DNA from 2 places in the Serratia liquefaciens ATCC 27592 genome. Region 2 is predicted to be linked to the other one. Evidence: predicted binding sites of a transcription regulator. Region 2 holds the regulator's gene; the other holds the start of a gene.
The links. The regulator sigma-54, encoded in region 2, starts transcription at its own class of promoters, with help from an activator protein. The targets are predictions, from matches to a motif close to GTTGGCACANNTTTCGCTNT.
Positions count from the first base shown of each region.

Region 1: M495_RS02030 (circularly permuted type 2 ATP-grasp protein) is a predicted target of sigma-54. The motif match lies at 1,618-1,637, and genes of this name have one in related genera.

Region 1 is NC_021741.1:438,188-442,582, reverse strand. Features, by position in the region: gene M495_RS02035 (non-ribosomal peptide synthetase) at 1-1,427, shown strand, start outside; gene M495_RS02030 (circularly permuted type 2 ATP-grasp protein) at 1,673-3,109, shown strand; gene M495_RS02025 (alpha-E domain-containing protein) at 3,103-4,032, shown strand; gene M495_RS02020 (transglutaminase family protein) at 4,029-4,395, shown strand, end outside.
Region 2 is NC_021741.1:4,629,574-4,633,968, reverse strand. Features, by position in the region: gene rapZ (RNase adapter RapZ) at 1-484, opposite strand, end outside; gene ptsN (PTS IIA-like nitrogen regulatory protein PtsN) at 616-1,077, opposite strand; gene hpf (ribosome hibernation promoting factor) at 1,236-1,523, opposite strand; gene rpoN (RNA polymerase factor sigma-54) at 1,547-2,980, opposite strand; gene lptB (LPS export ABC transporter ATP-binding protein) at 3,031-3,756, opposite strand; gene lptA (lipopolysaccharide ABC transporter substrate-binding protein LptA) at 3,763-4,302, opposite strand; gene lptC (LPS export ABC transporter periplasmic protein LptC) at 4,271-4,395, opposite strand, start outside.

The DNA of each region.
Region 1 (4,395 bases), 1.0 Mb from region 2:
TGGGGACGGCGAATATCCGCGCCGAAGACAACTTTTTCGACATCGGCGGCCATTCACTGCTGGCAGCAAAGCTGGCGACGGCCATCGATAACACAATCGGAGTCAAAGTCTATGTGCGCGATATTTATGAATATCCGACGATAAACCGTCTGTCGCAGGCGCTGGATGAACGCAGCGGCCATGCACTGCCGACGGTGGACAGCGAACCGGTACGTGCTCTGCAAGACGATGTTTGGCTGCCTGCAGATATCACCATCAACCCGGATTATGATGTGCGACAGGTCAGCGACCCCAAAGCCATTTTGCTCACCGGCGCCACCGGCTTTGTCGGTGCGCATCTGCTGGCAGAGTTGCTCGCCACAACCCGTGCCGAGTTGTATTGCCTGGTGCGGCAGCGCAGCCGGATAACCCCGCAGCAACGACTCGACGAGATCCTGAATCGCTATCAGATTACTTTATCCGCCGAGCAGTACGCGCGCGTCCATCTGATCCCCGGCGACGTGGCCGAGCACGATTTCGCCCTGTCACCTGAGCACTTCCGTGAACTCAGCCAGCGGATCGATATCATTTATCATTCGGCAAGTGCGGTGAACTTTATCCAGCCCTATTCTTATATGAAACGCGATAATGTGCAGGGCCTGCGCGAAATCATTCGTTTTGCCGCGTACCGACGCACCAAACCACTGATGTTGATGTCGACGATTTCGGTCTACAGCTGGGGGCACTTGCATACCGGCAAACGGGTGATGCTGGAAAGTGACGACATAGATCAGAACCTGCCGGCGGTGATCACCGATATCGGCTACGTCCGCAGCAAATGGGTAATGGAGAAAATTGCCGATCTGGCGGCATCGCAAGGCTTGCCACTAATGACCTTCCGTCTGGGGTACGCCACCTTCCACAGCCGAACCGGCGTCAGCGCCAGCTACCAATGGTGGGGACGGCTAGTCAAAACCTGTATCACCAGCGGCACCCAGCCGGTGTTGCAAGACCTGCGCGAGGGCCTGACGACGGTGGACTATATGACCCAATCCATTGCCCATATCACTCGCAACCCTCAGGCGTTAGGGAAGAAATTCAACCTGATCCACCAGCACCAGAATAACCTGACGCTACAAGCCTTCTTCCGCCTGCTGGAGCGCGAGTGTGGCTACCGTTTCCGACAGCTGCCTTTCGATCAATGGCGAGCACAGTGGGAACACGACGCTAATGCACCGCTCTACCCGTTGCTCAGCCTGTTCAGGGACAATATGGTGAATGGGCAATCGACGGTGCAGCTCTACCAAAATACCTACCAATGGGATTGCAGCAACCTGCAGCATTTCCTGCGGCACAGCGGGATCGAAGAACCGCGGTTTACCCGGCAAATGCTACTGAATTATCTGCGGCAGTCTATCGGCACTTCGCAGCAAGCATTGCAGGTATAAATACCAGGGCGGGTCTTCAGGGCCCGCCCGCGTCCTTTGCCCGGTGAGTTGCGCCATCACTGCTCATAGTCAACCCACACGCGCCGCAGTTTTGCCCCGTTTTAAGGCAGCGCCCGCTTTGGTTGCACCCAAAGCGGGCCATTTCCTGCCGCGAGCCGGCGTTTTCGCGCCATTTTCGCCCCTTTATCACCTTGGCACATTTTATGCTGGTTCTGTATACAGCCTGCAATGTCGACGAGGTGATGATGCTAAATATCGATCTGTCTGCTTCACCGTTTTTTGATGAGATGCTTCTGGCTGAGGGTAAGCACCGGGGTCACTACGAGGCTTACTGGCATTGGCTGCAACAGGCTGACCAAAAGGCCATTCAACGCAAGAGGGAAGAGGCTGCGCTGCTGTTTCACCGGGTGGGGATTACCTTTAACGTTTATGGTGAGGATGACGGCGCTGAGCGCTTGATTCCGTTCGACAGCGTACCGCGCATCATACCCGCCAGCGAGTGGGCGATGCTCGATCGCGGTATCCGCCAGCGCGTACAGGCGCTTAACGCCTTTCTGCACGATATTTACCATCAACAACACATTCTGAAAGCCGGGATCATTCCGGCGGAACAGGTGCTGGCCAACGATCAATATCAACCCTGCATGCAAGGGGTCGATCTGCACCGCAATATTTACGCGCACATCGTCGGCGTGGATATGGTACGCAACGGTGACGGCCAGTATTACGTGCTGGAAGACAACCTGCGCACCCCGTCCGGTGTTTCCTATATGCTGGAAAACCGCAAAATGATGATGCGCCTGTACCCGGAGCTGTTCGCTCAGCAACGCATCGCGCCGGTGGAGCGCTACCCGTCGCACCTGCTGCAAACCCTGCGTGAAAGCTCGCCGATCAACGATCCTACCGTGGTGGTGCTGACGCCGGGCCGCTTCAACAGTGCCTACTTCGAACACAGCTTCCTGGCGCAGCAGATGGGGGTTGAGCTGGTGGAAAGCGCCGACCTGTTCGTCAAGGACGGGGCGGTCTTTATGCGCACCACCGCCGGGCCTTGCAAGGTGGATGTGATCTACCGCCGGGTGGACGACGCCTTCCTCGATCCGTTGGCATTCCGCCCGGATTCGATGCTCGGCGTGCCGGGCCTGCTGTCGGTATACCGCGCCGGCAACGTGGTGCTGGCCAACGCCATCGGCACCGGCGTGGCCGACGACAAGTCAATTTATCCGTACGTGCCGGACATGGTGCGTTTTTACCTGCAGGAAGAGCCGATCCTCAATAACGTGCCCACCTGGCAATGCCGCCACAAGAATGAACTGTCGTACGTGCTGGCGAACCTGGAACAGATGGTGGTGAAGGAGGTACACGGTGCCGGCGGCTACGGCATGCTGATTGGCCCGGCGGCGACCAAAGACGAAATCGCTCACTTCCGCAGCCTGCTGCTGGCCAAGCCGCATAACTACATTGCGCAAAACACGCTGGCGCTGTCGACCTGCCCGACCTTCGTCAACGACGGCTTGGCGCCGCGACATATCGATTTACGGCCGTTCGCCCTCAGCGGCGCGGAAATCCGCCTGGTGCCAGGCGGCCTGACGCGCGTGGCGCTGGCGCAAGGCTCACTGGTGGTCAACTCGTCGCAAGGCGGGGGAACCAAGGATACCTGGGTGTTGGAGGACGACGCATGCTGAGCCGAACTGCCAGTGAACTCTATTGGATGGCCCGCTATCTGGAGCGGGCGGAAAGCATCGCCCGGGTGCTCGACGTCACCAACAAGCTGTCGATGATGCCGATCCGCGACAGCGAGGATCAGGATCTGCAGGTACCGCTCAATCTGACCAGTACCGGACAGCTGTATGCCGCCGCCTACCCAGACCTGACGATGGCCAATCTGGTGAGCTTTTTTGCGCTCGACAGCCGTAACCACAGCAGCATTTACAGCTGCCTGCAAATGGGCTGGAACAACGCCCATGCGGTGCGCGGCAGCCTGTCTTCCGAGGTCTGGGAATGCATCAACGCCACCTGGATCGAAATGAAGCTGATCCGCCGTCAGGGCATAGGGTCAGTGGGCGCGGATGGCTTTTTCGACTGGGTGAAGGAACGTTCTCACCTGTTTCGCGGTGCGATGTTCGGCACTTTGCTGCGCAGCGACGCCATGTGCTTTATCCGTCTCGGCACCCTGCTGGAGCGCGCAGACAGCACTGCCCGTCTGTTAGGGGTCAAGAACTCGCTGATGGACAGCGACGGCGACCCGGTGCGCGAATATTACCGCATGGACACGCTGTTGCGTGCAGTGAGCGCACGCGAAGCCTACCACAGCATCTACAAGCAGCAGCTCAGTCGGGACACCATTGCCGAACTGATGATCCTGCGTAATGAAATCCCCCGCTCCTTGCTGGCCTGCGTCGGCGATCTGGTGCAACAGCTGGAGCAAATTGGCGGCAACAGTGCCAATCAGCCGCGCCGGCTGGCGCATACGCTGCACGCCGAGCTGCGCTTTAGCAGCATGAAAGATCTGAACAAGGTCGGGTTGAACGACTGGCTGGACGCGTTTCTCGGCCAGATTGGCGGCATCGCGGAGAGCATCCATCACACTTATCTGGAGGCGCAATGAAACTGAACATTGAGCACAACACCCACTATACCTATGCCCAGCAGGTGCAGCGCAGCACTCAGTATCTGCGCCTGACGCCGCAGGATTCGGAGCATCAGCGCATTATTTCATGGCAGTTGACGCTGCCGGAAGATGCGGTGCGCACCACCGATGCCTTCGGCAACGTGCTGCACGTGCTGACGCTGGATCACCCGCACCAGGCCATCAGCATTCAGGCCCACGGCGTGGTGGAAATTGAAGACGGTGCCGAAGATCAGGTGATGGGGCATTTGTCGCCGCTGGTCTTCCTGCGCCACAGCCCGCTGACCCAACCCGACAGCGCGATCCAGGCCTTCGCCCTGCGCTACTACCAACCGCAGGCGG
Region 2 (4,395 bases):
TGGTCAGCTCGCGCTCGCGTTTGCCCAGTAAACGGGTACGCAGCATTTCGGCCAGTTCATGCACCGACATTTCCGAGGTGTCGATGATCAGATCGGCTCGTGAACGCAGTGGTTCCAGCAGATCGCTTTCTTCATCGATGGCGCTTTCCAGCGACAGATTCTTGCTGGACAGCGGGTGTAAGCGACGAGTATCACTGTAACGACGAATCAGTGTGTTACGGTCGGCATCAAGGAACAGCAACTGCGGCGAAAAGCTGTCCGGCAGTTGGGTCATCGCATATTCAAACACTTCCGGCGATTCCGGCATGTTACGCACGTCGATGCTTACCGCCGCGGAGCTGTTGCGTTCCGCCAGCGTATTGGCAAGCTGCGGCAGCAGTACCACGGGCAGGTTATCAACGCAGTAAAAACCCATGTCTTCCAGCGCCCGCAAGGCGACGGATTTCCCTGAACCGGAACGGCCGCTGACAATCATCAGCACCATGTGGCAACTCCCCCTGGCATCTCAGTGGCGTTTATCGCCACCGTTAGAAACTTTATTATTCCGGCCTGAACCGGAATCCATCATGGCTAAACAGTATCGTTATCCGGGCTGGAAGTCACGCCAGCCGGGCGTTACTCGGTGATGATTTGGTAAAGCTCTTCGTCACTTTGCGCCGCGCGCAGGCGGCGGCATACTGTTTTGTCGGCCAGACGCTTGGCGACCAGAGACAGGGTATGCAGATGGGTTTTACATTGGTCGGCCGGCACCAGCAGGGCGAACAGCAGATCGACCGGCTGGTTATCAATGGCGTCGAAGGCGATAGGTTGGTCGAGACGAATAAACACGCCAACGGCCCGCAGTGTGTCCTCTTCCAGTTTGCCATGGGGGATGGCGATACCGTTGCCGATACCGGTGCTGCCCATGCGCTCGCGGGTGAGAACCGCGTCAAACACCACCTGTGGTGACAGATTGAGCTGTTTGGCGGCCAGTTCGCTGATAATTTCCAAAGCCCGTTTCTTGCTGGTGCAATGTACGGAGCTTCTGGTGCACTCGATATTTAATACCGAGCTTAACTGCATTGTTTCGTTGTTCATCTCATCTTCACTTAAAACCACACCAGCAAGCAGGCTTGTGAGGTGATTTTTCGCCTTGTTTAACCCTGATGGCTTATCGGCGCGTACCCAAACAGGTAACGCGCCGATGGCCGAGGCTACGTTTGAGCCGTACCCGCTGACGGAAACGGCCCAGAATGTCAGTGTTGTTTCAGTTTGTCTTTATGTTTGTTCAATTGACGCGCCAGTTTGTCGATCAGGGTATCAATTGCCGCATACATGTTCTCGTCTTCCGAGGTGGCGTGCAACTCGCCTCCATTCACGTGCACCGTCGCTTCCGCAATCTGCTGCACTTTTTCCACACTAAGCACGACATACACCTGATTTATGCGGTCAAAATACTGTTCGAGTTTGGCGAACTTGGTGTTCACGAACTCACGCAAAGGTTCGGTGATTTCGATGTGGTGTCCGGTAATGTTGAGCTGCATAGTGTCTTCCTTCTCAATAGAGGTCAAACCAACTGTTTACGCTGGTTGGACGGCGGGATGGACAAAGACTCTCGGTACTTGGCGACGGTACGCCGCGCCACGATGATCCCCTGATCGGAGAGCAGGGTAGCCAGCTTGCTGTCGCTGAGCGGTTTGGCGGGGTTTTCCGCCGCAATCAATTTCTTCACCACCGCCCGGATCGCCGTAGAGGAAGCTTCGCCCCCGCTGTCGGTATTCACGTGGCTTGAGAAGAAATATTTCAATTCGAAAATGCCGCGCGGACTGTGCAAAAACTTCTGCGTGGTCACGCGTGAGATTGTCGATTCATGCATCTCCACGGCCTGAGCGATATCCGCCAGCACCATGGGCTTCATAAATTCCGCGCCTTGCTCAAAGAACGCCTGCTGCTGCTCGACGATGCAGCGCGAAACTTTCAGCAGGGTGTCGTTGCGGCTTTCCAGGCTCTTGATCAGCCATTTCGCTTCCTGCAAATTGCTGCGGATGTACTGACCGTCGCTGTCGTTACGCGCGCTATTGCCCAGCGCAGCATACTGCTGATTGATCTTCAGCCTTGGGATGCTGTCGCTGTTGAGCTCGACCGTCCACACATCCTGCACTTTGCGGACCAGCACGTCCGGGATCACGTACTCAGATTCGCCGGTGTTGATCGACTGGCCTGGACGCGGATCGAGTGACTGGATCAGCAACATCGCTTCTTTCAGTGTATCTTCTTTTGAGCGCGTTGTTCGCATCAGGCTGCGAAAGTCGTGGTTAGCCAGCAAGTCCAGATGTTCGCTGATGATCAGGCGCGCTTCCGCCAGGTAAGGCGTGTCTTGGGCGTATTGGGAGAGCTGAACCAGCAGACAATCGCGTAGGTCGCGCGCCGCGACGCCAACCGGATCAAACCGCTGTACGCGTTTCAATACCGCCTCGACTTCGTCCATTGTCACATTCTCGTCACCCATGCTCTCCAGAATGTCTTCCAGCGGCACGGTGAGATAGCCGGTGTCATCGACGGCGTCGACGATCGAGGTGGCAATGGCAGCATCGGTATCGGAAAACGGCGTCAGATCCACCTGCCACATCAGGTAATCCTGCAGGGTTTGGGTGGTTTCACCCTGATACACCGGCAGTTCGTCGTCACTGTAATCGGTGCGAGTTCCTGACGGAGTTCCGGCGGTATAGATCTCGTCCCAGGTGGCGTCCAGCGGCAGCTCTTCGGGCATGTCCTTTTGTTCCAGCGCCTCCCGGGTATCCAAACCTTCGGTTTCGGTCGTCTCTTTCGCGTCGATTTCTTCGTGCAGATCGGTCTGTTCAAGCAGTGGATTGCTCTCTAACGCCAGCTGTATCTCCTGCTGGAGCTCAAGCGTGGACAACTGCAGCAGGCGTATGGCCTGCTGGAGCTGGGGGGTCATGGCCAGTTGTTGGCTAAACCTGAGTTGCAAACCTTGCTTCATATTCTTCAGTCTACTTCCGTTAACAGTCGCCCATCAGGACGCGCCGGTACTCAGAGGCGGAATTCTTCGCCCAGATAAACGCGTTTTACCTGCTCATCGGCCAGAATAGCATCCGGCGTACCGTGAGCAATCAGTTTGCCCTGGCTGACGATATAGGCGCGTTCACACACGTCCAGCGTTTCGCGCACGTTGTGGTCGGTGATCAGCACGCCCAGGCCGCTGTCACGCAAGTGCTCGATAATTTTTTTAATGTCGATAACGGAAATCGGGTCAACCCCAGCGAAGGGTTCATCCAGCAGGATGAATTTCGGGTTAGCCGCCAGCGCACGGGCGATCTCCACGCGGCGACGTTCGCCACCGGACAGCGCCTGGCCCAGATTGTCGCGCAGATGGGAGATATGGAACTCTTCCATCAGCTCCACCGCACGGTCCGCCCGCTGTTCGCTGCTGAGATCGTCACGGATCTCCAGCACCGCCATCAGGTTGTCGTAAACGCTCAGGCGGCGGAAGATCGAGGCTTCCTGCGGCAGATAGCCGATGCCACGACGCGCACGGGCGTGCAGCGGCAGCAGGCTGATGTCTTCTTCGTCAATCACGATACGTCCGGCGTCACGCTGAACGATACCGACCACCATGTAGAACGTGGTGGTCTTGCCGGCGCCGTTTGGCCCCAGCAGGCCGACGATCTCGCCGGATTTCACTTTCAGGCTGACGTCTTCAACGACTTTGCGGCCCTTGTAGGCTTTCGCCAGGTTTTCTGCGATGAGTGTAGCCATAAGTGATTAGTTACTCTTGTTTTGCCCGTTTTTGTCTTGCAACTGCGACGGTACCAGAACCGTAGTCACGCGCTTGCCTTTATCGCTAAACGCCTGCATTTGCTGCTGTTGCACCAGGTAGGTGATGCGATCGCCCTTGACGTTGCTGTCGAGCTGTTCCAGGTAGGCGTTCCCGGTCAGGGTCACCAACTGAGACGCCACATCGTAACGCACCTTCTGAGCGTGGCCTTTCACCGGCTTGCCGCTGTCTTGCATCTGATAGAAGGTTACCGGGTTGCCGAAAGCTTCAATATAGGTTTTGTTCTGATCGCCGCCCGGGCGGGTGACCACGACTTTGTCCGCTTTGATATCGATGGTGCCTTGCTTGATCACCACGTTATCGGTAAAGGTGCTGACGTTGCTCTGCATGTCCAGAGACTGTTTCAGCGAGTCGATGCTCACCGGCTGATTGGAGTCGGACTTCAGCGCCCATGCGGGGGCGCTGGCGGCCAAAATCAAGCTGCCGATTAACAGATTACGGCTTGGTTTGTTGGTTTTGAATTTCATAGTTGGTCTTAACCTTATCAATCAGCTCAGCGGTCTTGGCCCGCAGGTTCCCACGCATTTTCATGCCGTTAGAGGTGAAGTTCGTCCCGTAAA